Regions from separate parts of the Hyphomicrobium sp. 802 genome, predicted to be linked through region 3. Evidence: riboswitches for the same ligand, from Rfam matches in the RefSeq annotation. Region 3 holds a riboswitch; each other region holds the start of a gene.
The links. Region 3 has a riboswitch for cobalamin ahead of HYP802_RS0104580 (TonB-dependent receptor). Riboswitches for the same ligand answer to the same signal wherever they lie in the genome.
Positions count from the first base shown of each region.

Region 1 (4,676 bases), 2.9 Mb from region 3:
CCTTGCCCGTGGCATCCTTCGTGGCCCAGACGCCGACCGTGTTTTCCGGCACCGTGTCGAAATTCCAAACCTGCTTGCCGGTTTTGGCATCATAAGCGCGGACGAAACCGCGGATGCCGTATTCGCCACCGTTGGTGCCGATGATGATCTTGCCGTTAACGGCTGTCGGCGCCATCGTTTCGCTATAGCCGTCTTCGGGATCGGCGATTTCCGTTTCCCAAACGAGGCTGCCGGTCTTGGCGTCGAGCGCGACAAGCTTGGCATCAAGCGTCGCGAGGTAAACCTTGTCGTCGTAAACCGCGACACCGCGATTGTTCGGGCCGCAGCAATATGTCGTGATCGGCCCCATCTTGTGCTTGTAGTGCCAGTATTGCTCGCCGGTCTTGGCGTTCAGCGCGTAGACATGATCGAACGATGTCGTCACGTACATCACGTCGCCGACGATGATAGGCGTCGTCTCTAGCGACTCTTTTACGTCCATCTGAAAGATCCACGCCGGACGAAGCTTTGCAACGTTGCCGGTGTTGATCTGTTTGCCGAGGTAATACCGCGTCTGGTCGTAATTGCCGTTGGTGTGAAGAAACTGCTTGGTATCTTTCGCAGCGTTCGACAATTCTTCCTGCGTGACCGCTCGCGCAGGAGCTCCTTTGATCGCCTCTTTGGATTTGTGCTCGATTTCCTGAGCGCCGAGGGGAGCAAATGCGGAAAACGCAAGCGACGCTGCGAGCGCCGCCGCGGTCGCGCAGCTTTTTATACCGACCATGTTGTCCTCGCTTACTTGAAGTTCAAACCGGCCGCCAACACCGGAGGGGGGCGTCAGATCCGTTGTCTGACATTGGCATAGTGTACCCCCGATTTTTTCCCGGCAATAGGGTGAACACTTCTAAAGTATCAAATCCATTGCCGCTTTCCGCATTCCGAGACAACGTGGCGCGGAACTACAAAGGCAAAACGAGGACCAGCAAATACAAAATACAAAATGAAATGTATGCGAATTGTCTTTCCCTGCTGCAATATCGGCGCGTTCTAACTTCGTATGGATTTAAGCGCCCATCGCCGTCCGTTCGATGTCAGTTCGACGACGGAAAGCGGCGCAATATCAATATGCGCGTATGAATTCGCATTTGCCTTGATCGCGGCGACAATCGCCGCGCGCATGACCGCCGGATGCGTCACGGCCAAAATGCGTCCCTCACGCTCCGAAATCGTCTGCATCCAGACCGACGTCCGCGCGATGAGCGCTTCAACTGTTTCGCCGCCATGAGGCGCTACGCCCGGGTCGGAGAGCCAGCCTGCTAATGCGTCGGCGTCGGATTGAGCAATGCTACTCAGGGTGCGGCCTGCCCAGTCGCCAAGTTCGATGTCCCTCAGCGCCGGGTCAATCCGGGGGGAAAGTCCTAAGACAGCGGCAGTCTCCAGCGCCCGCCGGGCGGGACTGGAGAAGACGATGGCGGAATTGCGAAATTCGCCGGCCATTGCGGACGCGTCCCGCCGGCCAAAATCGTCGATGCCTTCGTCGAGCGGGAAGGCCGCGCGCCTTGCCGCCGGGGTCGAGGCGTTGGCAACAAAGGTCAGGCGCGGCGGCATCTTGGCTCAATGGCTTGCGTTGACAAATGCCCGGCCCGCCCTATGGTGAGACGTGCATCCTCACGGGTAGGAAGCCGGTGAAATTCCGGAACGGTCGCGCCACTGTAATCGTGGGTCGCTCCAAGCGTCCACCGAAAGTCAGACCCACCTCGTGATCAGAGCACACCTTGAAACGGGACGCGTAATCCCATGGAGGCTCTTTAAAATGGCTCATTCTTCTATCGTCGCACAATCTCTCGGCGCTCAAGGCGGCTTCGCTACGCCTGTTCCGGTTCGCCAGATTCTCCCCTGGGCGATCTTCGCCGGGTTGCTGTTCCTCCTCGCCATGTATTTCATCGGCGTCGAAGAAGGCGCCACGGCGATTTTCAACGGGATGTACGTGCACGAGTATGTGCATGACGCCCGTCACCTTCTCGGCTTCCCCTGCCACTAACCGCGGCGGAGAATTTCGGATATGGTATCTCTTCTTGTGCGCGGCATGATTGCCGGGCTTCTCGCTGGTATTCTGGCTTTTGGCTTTGCGAAGGTTTTCGGCGAGCCTCAGGTCGATCGGGCGATCGGCTTCGAAGAGCAAATGGCAAAAGCGAGCGGTGAGCCGGAAGAACCGGAAATCGTCAGCCGCGCGGTGCAGGCGAGCTTCGGCCTGTTCACCGGCGTCGCCGTCGTCGGTACCGCGATGGGCGGTCTTTTCGCTCTGGCCTTTGCGTTCTTCAACGGCCGACTTCTCGTCGGCATGTCACCGCGGACCACGGCGATCATCATAGCGGCGCTTGGCTTTCTGGCGATCTACTTCATTCCAAACATCAAGTATCCGGCCAACCCACCTGCGGTCGGGTCACCGGAAACGATCGGCTACAGAACGCAGCTCTACTTCGGAATGATCGTCTTCTCTCTCGCCGCGTTGGCGATCGCGATCAGCGCTGGACGGCAGTTCTTCGCTCAGGTCGGCGGCTGGAACGCCATCCTGATCGGAGGCGGTGTCTACATTGCCCTAACGGCGCTTGCGGGCTATTTCCTGCCGCCGATCAACGAAGTTCCAAATGATTTTCCTGCCGATCTGCTTTGGAAGTTCCGTGTGGTGTCGTTCGGCATTCAGGGCATCCTGTGGATGACGATTGGCATTATATTTGGAATGCTGGTCGACAGATCGAACGAGAAAATCGCTCATTGAACGGCGCACGCGCCGCTCAAAGCCAGCCAGATCGCATTGCGCTTGCTGCTGCGATCTGGCCTGCAATCGCCAAACATCCGAAAAGGCTGTCTGCTAGTGGCACGCCACTCGCCTTGCATAGGAATCTGCAAACTCGACGACACGACGGGCTTTTGCCTTGGCTGCGCGCGCACGGCCGCTGAAATCGGCGACTGGATGGCGATGAGCGAAGCTCGGCGCGACTCCGTCTGGGAGCAACTGCCGGAACGGCTCGCACAGCTCTCGGTGCGCGTTCGTGTGTTGCCGTGGGTTCGCGATGAGCTGATTAACTGGGTCCGCGACACCCTCGTCGCTCGGCAAGGCGCGTGGGTCGTCGGCGTGCCGGGCGCCGTCGCGGAGTTTCCCAGCGCCGATAACACACCGATTGATTTGCACGTCGAGGACGGCGTGATAACCGCACGGCGTGCGGATGCTGCGTTTCGTATCGCGATCAACGATAAGATTCGTGCTTTCGCGTTCACCGATGGCGGCCCGATTGTGCTCGGACTACCGAGAGGACGCGCCGCCATTCAATCTGGTTCGGCACTTCAAGCTGTTGGGCTGGATGCCGGCGCAATCGACGAGACGCATCGCGGCGACGAACTTTTCGATCTCGGAATTGGGCGCCGATATACCCGCTTCTGCGTTCGCACGCGGGACGAGACGCTGACATCGGCGCTATCGGATCATGATCGGCGGCATTGGTCGGACTTCATGCCGGTCATGCTCAATCAATTTGTCGCTTTGAGTCCGCATCGCATCGTTGAAAGCGCTGCGGCGCGCATCGAAATCTTTTCCAGAATTCCAGGCCCCGGCGAGTCGTCACCCAATGGCGCGCATACCCATTTCCTTGCCGAGTTCCTGAAGTCCGGCGACGAGATCGCTCCAAGTCTGGCGCCGCCCGACTATGTTGGCCCAGTCGCGATCTTTTATCCTAATAAAACCTAGGCAAAACGCACTATCGCGCTCGGAAAGTCGCTCTTGTCCCCAGTTCATGGCCGCAGCCGCCCGTTGCTGGGTTGAGAGCCTCGGCGCGCCGTAGTAGTGACGTTTTATTGATTAGCCTGAGGGCTTCGATAACTTGAGAGGGGACGGGATGCGCAGCATCAGCCTTGGACTCGCCTTCGCCACTGCGGCAGCTTTGATTTCGGCTCCAGCCTCGGCAGACGAGCGATTGCAATCTTCGTTCACTGCGCTCGTCGGCAAAGGTTACGAAGTCAAATCTGTGACGCTCATTCCTCTCGAGGTCGCCAAGAGGGTCACGGAAAAGGTCAAGACCGATAACGTCGTCGTCACGTTACAGAAGCAGGAAACGGTTGCCGTCTGCTACATCGCGTTCGCGAATTGGGCATTCATGAACAAGGCGTCGCTCGATTCCGCGACGCTGTGCGAAGTCCGTTCTTCGCCGACCGAAGAGAGCGCGGCACCGGCAGCCGCACCGAGCGAACCGGCGGCACCTGCCGAAGCGACGACGCCTCCGGCCGAGGCGACAACGCCTGCCGCTCCGAGCACAAACCCTTAATTTCTAGCTGCTCTCGGCGGGCGAAGAGGCTTTGGTCAATTTCGCTTTCAGCCGAGGCATCGCAAAGTCGAGAAATGCCCGAAGCTTCAGCGGCAGCAGTCCGTTGCTGCCGTAAACGAGGCTGACCGGGACCTGGGGTGGCTCGAACCGCTCCAGCACGACCTTGAGCTTTCCCTCTGCAAGCGGTGTTTCGATCTGGTAGGAAAGCAGGCGCGTCAACCCAAGTCCGGCGACCGCCATGTCGACGGCAGACTCCGCCGTGTTGACGACGAGGCGGGAGTGAATGGCGGCAACCTGGGGCACGCCATTGTTCCAGAAGGTCCACGAACGTGACGACATCAGGCCTTCGAAGGTGACGCAATCGTGCGATTCGAGATC
Region 1 is NZ_JAFM01000001.1:3,776,481-3,781,156, forward strand. It holds gene HYP802_RS0119260 (PQQ-dependent dehydrogenase, methanol/ethanol family) at 1-763, opposite strand, end outside; gene HYP802_RS0119265 (histidine phosphatase family protein) at 1,027-1,587, opposite strand; cobalamin riboswitch at 1,614-1,754, shown strand; gene HYP802_RS0119270 (CbtB-domain containing protein) at 1,793-2,020, shown strand; gene HYP802_RS0119275 (CbtA family protein) at 2,042-2,758, shown strand; gene HYP802_RS0119280 (DUF1289 domain-containing protein) at 2,855-3,724, shown strand; gene HYP802_RS0119285 (hypothetical protein) at 3,873-4,298, shown strand; gene HYP802_RS0119290 (LysR family transcriptional regulator) at 4,302-4,676, opposite strand, start outside.
Region 1: it holds a riboswitch for cobalamin, as region 3 does, so the genes downstream of both, HYP802_RS0119270 (CbtB-domain containing protein) here and HYP802_RS0104580 (TonB-dependent receptor) in region 3, are expected to answer to the same signal.

Region 2 (4,676 bases), 390 kb from region 3:
GGGCCTTCGATGCCATTCGGATCGGCGATGCGTTTCCCAAGCATCTGATAGCCACCACACAGCCCGAGCACACGGCCGCCGCGGCGAACATGCGCTTTGATGTCGATGTCCCAGCCTGCGGCGCGCAAGGCTGTTAGGTCATCAATGGTTGTCTTCGAGCCCGGCAGTAGAACGAGATCGGCGTGTGCCGGAATCGGCTGACCGGGTTCGATCAGTTCGACGATGACGCCAGGTTCGTTGCGTAGCGGATCGAGGTCGTCGAAATTCGAGATGCGCGGCAGCAACGGCACAGCGATGCTCAGTTTCGTTTCACCACCGGACCTCGATGTTTTCATGAGGTCGCGCAATCCGAGCGCGTCTTCAGCGGGAAGCTTGCGAGCGTCGGGGAAGAACGGCACGAGGCCGAGCGGCGTCCATCCGGACAGATTTGCAATTGCCGTCATGCCATCGGCGAATAGCGTCGGGTCGCCGCGCATCTTGTTGATGATGAAGCCGCGGATCATGGCCGCGTCGTCGAGATCGAGGACGTGGCGTGTACCGACGACGCTGGCGATGACACCGCCGCGGTCGATGTCGCCGATCAGTACGACCGGAACGTCGGCGGCGCGTGCGAAGCCGAGATTGGCGATGTCGTTCGCACGCAGGTTGATCTCGGATGCGCTGCCTGCGCCTTCGACGAGAACGAGATCGGCGTTCGCTTTGAGGCGCGCGAAGCTGTCGAGAACGGCAGGCAGAAGCTCTTTCTTTTTCGATTGAAAATCGCGCGCTTTCGCCGAGCCGCGCATTTTGCCTTGCACGACGATCTGCGCGCCGGTTTCGGTCTCGGGCTTCAGCAGCACCGGATTCATGTGCACGGATGGCGCAACGCGCGCGGCTCGCGCTTGCAATGCCTGGGCGCGGCCGATTTCGCCGCCGTCGGCCGTGACCGCGGCATTGTTCGACATGTTCTGGGGCTTGAACGGAACGACGCGAACCCCGCGGTTGGAGAACAAACGGCAAAGCCCGGCGACGATCAGCGATTTGCCAACGTCGGAGCCGGTACCTGAGAACATCAACGCGCGCGCAGGCATCAGAATTCGATGCCTTCCTGAGCTTTGATGCCGGCGGCGAAATGGTGCTTCACGGCACCCATTTCCGTCACGCCATCCGCGAGCGCGATCAATTCCGGTTTGGCGTTGCGGCCGGTGACGACGACATGAAGATCGGGCCGCCGCGTGCGGAGCGTTTCGAGCACGTCATCGAGCAGCAGATAGTCATAACGCAGCGCGATGTTGAGTTCGTCGAGAATGAGCAGACGAATGGATGGATCGGCCATCAATTCTTTGGCCTTCGCCCAGGCGCGTGTGGCGGCGGCAATGTCGCGGGCCTTGTCTTGTGTTTCCCAGGTGAAGCCTTCGCCCATCGTGTGCCAGGAGATCTGATCGCCGAAGCGTTCAAGCGCGTCGCGTTCGCCGGTCTTCCACGCGCCTTTGATGAACTGGACGACGCCGACGCGCCAGCCGTGTCCAAGCGCGCGCAGCACGAGGCCGAATGCGGCCGTCGATTTGCCTTTGCCGGGGCCGGTGTGGACGAGCAGCACGCCTTTTTCGATCTGTTTCGAGGCGACCTCGGCATCTTGCACGGCTTTGCGCTTTGCCATCTTGGCTTTGTGACGCTCGGCATCATCGACCGTGGTGGGATTGTTGCTCACGGCTCAGCCTTTCAACGTCAGCGGCAGTCCGGCGGCGACAAAAATGACCTTGTCGGCGGCTGCTGCGATCTTCTGATTGAGCCGGCCGGCTTCGTCGCGGAAGGCGCGGGCGAGCGCGTTGTCCGGCACGATGCCGAGGCCGACCTCATTCGAGACCATCACACAGGGCGCGACGCGTTTTGCGACGGCGGCCAGCAACGCGTCGCTTGCCTCCGGAACGGGGCGGTTGGCGTGCATCAGATTGGAGGTCCAGAGCGTAAGGCAATCGACCAGCGAGGGAAGCTCTGCAACACGGTTGGCCAGCACGTCGGCAATTTCGAGGGGCGATTCGTGATCGACCCAGCCCGCGCCACGGCGGCTCTTGTGGTGCTTGATGCGGCTGTACATTTCGTCGTCGAACGCTTCCGCCGTGGCGACATAAGCCCAAGGCCCGGGAATGCCTGTCAAAAGGCCTTCCGCATAGGCGCTTTTACCGGAACGGGCGCCCCCGAGGATGAGGGTCAGCTGCGGGAGGTGCAAAGTCGTCATTATAAACTTTCGGTCGTGCCGCAGAGGCCGCTATTGCGATTGACGTAAGATGTGGGCTCACTTATCGATTGGGACGACGGTCCCTCGCAAGAGGGTTCAAAAGGGAATGCGGTATTTACTCCGCAGCTGCCCCCGCAACTGTGCGCGGTGAGCATAGGCGAGAACGCCACTGGGCAACAGCCCGGGAAGGTCGCCCAATGCCAAGACCCGCGAGCCAGGAGACCTGCCGTCAACGAGATTTCCAACTTATCGCCGGTGGGGCGAGAAAGGTTAAGATGCACTTCAGAACATGCCGCGCGTCTGGCCGGTCTTCCGAAAATTCAATGTCTGTGGAGGCGGGGCAATGAGCACGCGCAAGGTTCCCGTCACGATCGTCACCGGCTTTTTGGGAGCGGGCAAAACGACACTCGTTCGCCATGCCGTTGAGAACGCGCAAGGCCGCCGCTTGGCGCTGATCGTCAACGAATTCGGCGATGTCGGCGTGGACGGGACGATCCTCCGGTCATGCGGCATTGAGAACTGCCCGCAAGAAAACATCATCGAGCTGACAAACGGCTGCCTGTGTTGCACCGTCGCTGACGATTTCATTCCGACGCTTGAAGCGCTTTTGGCGCGCGAGCCCGCGCCGGAGCACATCATTATCGAGACGTCGGGCCTCGCGCTGCCGAAGCCGCTGGTTAAAGCTTTCGAGTGGCCGGATATCCGCAATCGTGTGACGGTTGATGGCGTGGTGACGGTCGTTGATGCCCCGGCCGTGCGCGCCGGTCGCTTCGCCGACGATCCGGTGAAGGTCGCGGCGCAGCGCGAAGCAGATCCGTCCGTCGATCATGAAAATCCGCTGGAAGAGGTTTACGAGGATCAGCTGCTCTGCGCCGACCTCGTCGTGCTCAACAAGTGCGATCATCTTTCGCCGGAAGACGCGGCTTTGATCGCGCAAGACATTCGCAGCATGGTGCCGCGGGCAATCAAGATCGTGGCAACGCAAAATGGGGTCGTTCCGACAGATGTGCTGCTCGGCATTTCGGCAGCTGCGGAAGATGATCTCGCCGCTCGACCTTCGCATCACGATGCCGAACCGGAACACGATCACGACGATTTCGAGACGTTCATCGTCGAAGTGCCGGAGCTATCGTCGCCCGACGATCTTGCGCAGCGCGCAAAAGCGATCGCCAACGATCATGACGTGCTGCGTGTAAAGGGCTTCGCGGCCATTGGCGGGAAGCCAATGCGGCTCCTTTTGCAAGGGGTCGGCGAGCGGATCGACACGCGTTACGAACGTGCATGGCAATCGGGCGAGGCGCGGGTGGGCCGGCTGGTCGTCATCGGTCAGAAGGGGCTTGATCGCGACGGCATCACTCGGACCCTGACGGGCGCTGCCTGATGCATATCGTCGTTCGCGAGAGCCGGGATCTGGACGAGGCTGCCGCGCCTCAAGATCTCGGACTCGCGCCCGCCGATATCGTTTTTCTGTCGTTTTCCGATTCCGACCTTGCGATGGCGGCGGCTGCATTTCGCGGCGCTGAGAGCACGCAGCCGAGTGTGCGGATTTCGAACCTCAATGCTTTGCGCCACCCGATGTCGGTTGATCTATTTTCCGACGCGACGCTGAAAGGCTCGAAGGCCGTGCTCGTGCGCCTGCTGGGCGGCCTCGACTATTGGCGGTATGGCGGCGAGCAACTCGGGCGGCGCTGCCGCGAACTGGGAATTGCACTTGCTATCGTGCCGGGCGACGGGCGGCCGGACATTCGACTCTCGGCGTTGTCGACGCTTGGTTCGGATGAGCTGGCGCGGCTTGAGGCTCTGCTCGACGTGGGCGGCATCGAGAATACGCGCATGGCTTTGCTGGCGATGCTCGGCAAACGTGACGCGCGTGGAAAAATTGCACAGCCGCGAGAGATTCCGAATTTCGGCGTCTATCGGGAAAGCGCGCAATCCGTTGCTGCGCTCGGGGCGGCTGCCGTTGTTTTCTATCGCTCACATTTGCTTGCGGGCGATGTTGCGCCAGTCGATGCTTTGGTAGATGCACTTGAAGATCGCGGCTTGGCGGTGGCGGCGCTCTACGTTCCGAGCCTGAAGGCAGCGGATACCGCGGCTTGGCTTCAGGATGAGCTGCAACGTCTCCGGCCGAGCGTCATCGTCAATGCGACAGCGTTTGCCTCACGCGACGGCGCGGATGCCTCGCCGCTCGACGTTGCGGATTGTTCGGTCCTGCAGGTCGCGCTCGCCAATTCGAAATTTACGCTTTGGGAGAAGTCGCAGCGCGGCGTCAGTGCCGCGGACCTTGCGATGCACGTCGTTTTGCCGGAACTCGACGGACGGTTGTTTGCGGGCGTCGTATCGTTCAAGGAAGCGGACACGCTGGGAACCGAACTCGGCGTGTCGTTGCTGCGCCATGTGCCTTATAAGCCAAGCGTTTCGCATGTTGCCGAGCTTGCCGCGCGTTGGGCGAGGCTTCGTT
Region 2 is NZ_JAFM01000001.1:1,300,716-1,305,391, forward strand. It holds gene HYP802_RS0106480 (cobyric acid synthase) at 1-1,070, opposite strand, end outside; gene cobO (cob(I)yrinic acid a,c-diamide adenosyltransferase) at 1,070-1,690, opposite strand; gene cobU (bifunctional adenosylcobinamide kinase/adenosylcobinamide-phosphate guanylyltransferase) at 1,694-2,218, opposite strand; cobalamin riboswitch at 2,279-2,464, shown strand; gene cobW (cobalamin biosynthesis protein CobW) at 2,562-3,599, shown strand; gene cobN (cobaltochelatase subunit CobN) at 3,599-4,676, shown strand, end outside.
Region 2: it holds a riboswitch for cobalamin, as region 3 does, so the genes downstream of both, cobW (cobalamin biosynthesis protein CobW) here and HYP802_RS0104580 (TonB-dependent receptor) in region 3, are expected to answer to the same signal.

Region 3 (4,676 bases):
ATGCTTGTGCCGCAGATTTCCCTCTTTAATCGATTGGGTATGGGCTGGGGCCGGTGGAAATTGCTTTCCGCTGCATCTGGAATCTTGAGATCACGTTTCCGCCGCGCCTCGAATTTGTCGAAGTCTGCTTTCGCGATTTGCAATGCCTATCCATTAGCGTGTTATGCGGTATGCGCCGTGATCGTGTAGCCAAATGGATCGCGGAACGCGAAATACCTTCCGAATGGGCCGTCCTTCGGCGAGAAGATGATGGGTGTTCCTGCTGCCTCTAATTCTTCGTGCAGCGCGTCGGCATCATCGCAGGCGAACCATAGCGCAATGCCCCAGCCCAATTTTCCTTGAGCGGCTTCCAGATCCATCAGCGGCTTTCGGACCGCAAACGGAACAGGCTTGCTGTTGAAGACGACCGCTTCGGGCGTCTCTTGCAACAGGGGCAGGCCCAACTTGTCGCCATAGAAGGCTCGGGCAGCTTGAAGGTCTTCGGTTTGGATGGCGATAAAATCGGGTCCAGTCAGTCTGCTCATCGTTGCCTCCTTGGCGTGCGGTGATAATATCAGTCACCTGATATAATATAAGGCGGCTGATATTGCAATGAACAAGGACATGACCCCGCTGCTGGGTTACCGGCTGAAGCTTGCTCAGCATGCGCTGCATCGCCGTTTGGAGGAGGCTTTAAAGCCCCTTGGGCTCAATCCTGCGCAATATGCGGTGCTCGCCCAATTGAATGCGAGGCCGGACCAGACCAACGCTGATCTTGCAGAGCGCGCATTCATAACGCCGCAATCGATGCAGGGCGTTTTGGCGAAGCTGGAAGGATGGAAGCTCGTGGAGCGCCGACAGGACGCTCATCATGGTCGCCGGCAGCTTGCGCGTTTAACGCCCAAAGGGCGTCTGAAGGCCGAGGCGGCAAATGCTGAGGTGATGCGGATTGAGGAGGTTCTTGAGGCTGCAGTCTCTCCAGATACCGTGACGGATGCCGTAGATCTGATGAACCGGCTTCACAATGCCATGTGCAAATAGGACTGTTGGAGGTATGGCGCTTCAGGGCTTATCCACTATTGCTGCTGATAACTTTGGCGTTTGCTGTAGCTCATCATTTAGCGCATCATCTTAGATTGACATCATGACCGTCACCGACATTGCGACGCGTACCTACAATCACAATTTTCGGCTCGATTCGATCATCCGCAGTTTGCTCGATACCGATTTCTACAAATTGCTGATGCTGCAAATGATCCGCAAGGTCCACCCGGACGTGCGGGTGACTTTCTCGCTCATAAACCGCTCGAAGGATGTGCGTCTTGCCGACATCATCGATGAGGGCGAGTTGCGTGCTCAGCTCGATCATGCGCGTGCTCTACGTTTTACCAAGAAGGAGCTGATCTGGCTCGCCGGTAACAGCTTTTACGGCGAAACGCAGATGTTCGGTGCCGACTTTATCGCATGGCTCGCCGATTTTCAGTTGCCGGATTATGAGCTTCGCAAAGTCGATGGTCAGTATGAACTCGATTTCGCGGGGCCTTGGACCCATACGACCATGTGGGAAATTCCGGCGTTGGCGATCGTCAACGAACTCAGGTCGCGCGCCGCGATGCGCGCCAAGGGTCGCTTTGCGCTCGACGTGCTCTACGCGCGCGCCAAGGCGAAGCTCTGGCAGAAGGTGGAGCGGCTGCGCGCTCTGCCGGACGTTGTCGTTTCCGACTTCGGCACGCGGCGTCGGCACGGATTTCTATGGCAACGTTGGTGCGTCGAAGCACTGAAAGAAGGGCTGGACGGACACTTTATCGGAACGTCGAATGTGCTGCTCGCAATGGACGCCGATTTAGAAGCTATCGGCACCAACGCTCACGAATTGCCGATGGTGGAAGCCGCTCTTGCCGATAGTGACGAGGATTTGGCGAAGGCGCCCTATCGTGTCTTGGAGCAATGGCGGCAGGAATACCGCGGAAATCTGCTGATCGCGTTGCCCGATACTTTCGGGACCAAAGCCTTTCTGGCGCGCGCGCCCGATTGGCTTGCAGGATGGACTGGCTTTCGCCCGGACAGCGCGCCTCCGATCGAGGGTGGAGAACAGATTATCGCTTGGTGGAAGGCGCACGGTGTCGATCCGCGCGGAAAACTACTAATCTTCTCCGACGGTATGGATATCGACAGTATCGAAGACACGTATCGTCATTTTCACGGGCGGGTGCGAACCAGCTTTGGCTGGGGCACCAATCTCACCAATGATTTTCGCGGCTGCGATCCGGACGGCGCTCCTGGTCTTGATGCGATCTCGCTTGTCTGCAAGGTCACGCGCGTCAATGGCAAACCGGCGGTCAAGCTGTCTGACAATTCCGCGAAAGCCACAGGGGAGTCTGCGGAAATGAAACGCTACGAGCGTGTCTTTGGAGTGGAGGGTCGTGCCCGTCATGCGGTGCGCGTGTGACGTCTGACGTTGCGGTTAAGGGGAAGCGTTCGCGTGCGGAGGAACGCACGTCATGGCATATCGGAGCGGCCCCGTTGAGCGGGAGTGTTAATTAGGCATCGTCGCTTGCGACCTTTAAGTCCGGGCCGAGCTAAGCCCAATTGACAGCCCGGCGAACTTATTTCTTTAATGTTGGCGTGACGGTTGGCCCTCGGCGAAAGCTGAGTGGTCATGAAAAGGGAACGCGGTGCGGCGCTTCTTGCGCCAATGCCGAGACTGCCCTCGCAACTGTAAGCGGCGAGTCGGCTCCGACTAAAAGCCACTGAAGATCTCGCAATAGAGATATTCGGGAAGGCCGGAGAAGACGCCTGAGCCGCAAGTCAGGAGACCTGCCGGCACAAGCTGCCCATCTCCCGTGCGCAGGGCGCGGTAGAGCGGAAACCCGTAGCGGCGGCTGTATGTCAACCGGTGGGCAACCACTTCGGTCGTGCAGGTCGTTATGCTGAGCGGATAAGAACTTTCAAGTGTGCAGATATTCATGGGACGCAGCTTTCAAGAGCCGCGTCGCAGCGTCTGCGCGCTCGTATCCCGCACATCTGCAGATCGAATTGGAAACTCACCCCGATTCAGCGCCTCGGGGGTCTCATGCTGCGCGTGTCAAGACGGCGAAAAATGCGGATAGCATTAGCCTTTGCAACAGTTGGAATTTCAGCTCAGGAAGCGAGCGCGCAAGTTCCAGCTTCGCCGAATACCAAGTTGCCGGCGGTCAACGTCATGGCAGACGACGACAGCGATGCGCCGTCCAAAAAGGTCAAGGCGCCGGCAGCGGCCCAACAGATTTCAACGCCGGCCGCTTCGAATTCCAGCGATTCTTCGGCGACCGTCGATTCCTCTGACATCGCGGTGTCTCCAACGGGTACGCCCGAGTCCGTCGATCAGATCGGAAGTTCTGTCACCGTTATCACCGCAAAAGAAATCGCGGCTCAACAGCGCCGCACGCTGCCTGACGTTTTGAAGATGGTTCCCGGCCTCAACATTGTGCAGACCGGCGGTCCTGGCGGTCAGACGTCGGTATTCATGCGCGGAACGAACTCCAATCACACGAAGATTCTGATCGACGGCATCGACGTCAGCGATCCGACCACACCCAATCGTACGTTCGATCTGGGCCAGATGCTCGCCATGGATATCGAACGCGTCGAAGTTTTGCGTGGTCCGCAGAGTGGTCTTTACGGCGCCGATGCGCTCGGTGGCGTGATCCTGATTTACACGAAGAGGGGCTATGGTCCGCCGAAGGCGACTGCCATGGTCGAGGGTGGCTCATTTGGAACGTTCAATCAGGCTGCGAGCATCAGCGGCGGCACGAACAAGTACAACTACTACTTCAATGTCTCGCATTTTCGCGCCGACGACATCCCCGTGACACCCGAGAATTTACTTCTTCCGGGAGAGCAGCGTCATTCGAACCGATACGATAACCGGACCTACTCATCGAAAGTCGGTGTCGATATCACCAAGGATGTGACGGTCAATCTCGTCGCCCGATACACCGACGGCACGCTGCATTACACGGGTGACGCTTACGATCCGTTCACAAACACATCTTATCCGGCGCCATATCAATCGGGTTCCGACGTCGATGATTTTTACTCGCGCAGCGAAGTAGTCTGGCGCACGTTCAGCAATCTGACGAACTATTTCGGCATCAATTATTCCAACTCTCAGACCGATAATATCGACCACGTCAACCTCACTGGCAACAGCTACTATCAAGGCGACCGGGTTAAGTACGATTGGCGCAATGTTTGGAACCTCGCGCCGGGCTATACGCTGGTTACAGGCGCCGAACATCAGATCGAGCAATTTGATGGCCGCCAGATCAATGAGGTCTTTTCCGGTGGCGGTTCTTTCTATGAGGGCCAGCACACATTCGCAGAGGAGTGGAACAACGGTGTCTATACGGAGCTTCAGGCTGAGGTCATTCGCAATCTCTTCGTCGCGGCGAACGTGCGCTACGATGATAACGAGAACTTCGGCGGTCATACGACTTGGCGCGTTGCGCCCGCGTATGTAATCGAGAGCACGGGAACCAAGATCAAAGGCAGCATTGGCACGGGCTTCAAAGCCCCAAGCCTCAGCCAGCGGTTTCAGGATTATCCCGCTTACTTTTTCTATGGAAACCCTGATCTCAAACCGGAGGAAAATACCGGTTACGATGTCGGCTTCGAGCAAGCAATTTTCGGTGGCCGTGCACAGTTTGGCGCCACCT
Region 3 is NZ_JAFM01000001.1:908,528-913,203, forward strand. It holds gene HYP802_RS0104560 (VOC family protein) at 162-524, opposite strand; gene HYP802_RS0104565 (MarR family transcriptional regulator) at 592-1,020, shown strand; gene pncB (nicotinate phosphoribosyltransferase) at 1,124-2,428, shown strand; cobalamin riboswitch at 2,592-2,819, shown strand; gene HYP802_RS0104580 (TonB-dependent receptor) at 3,080-4,676, shown strand, end outside.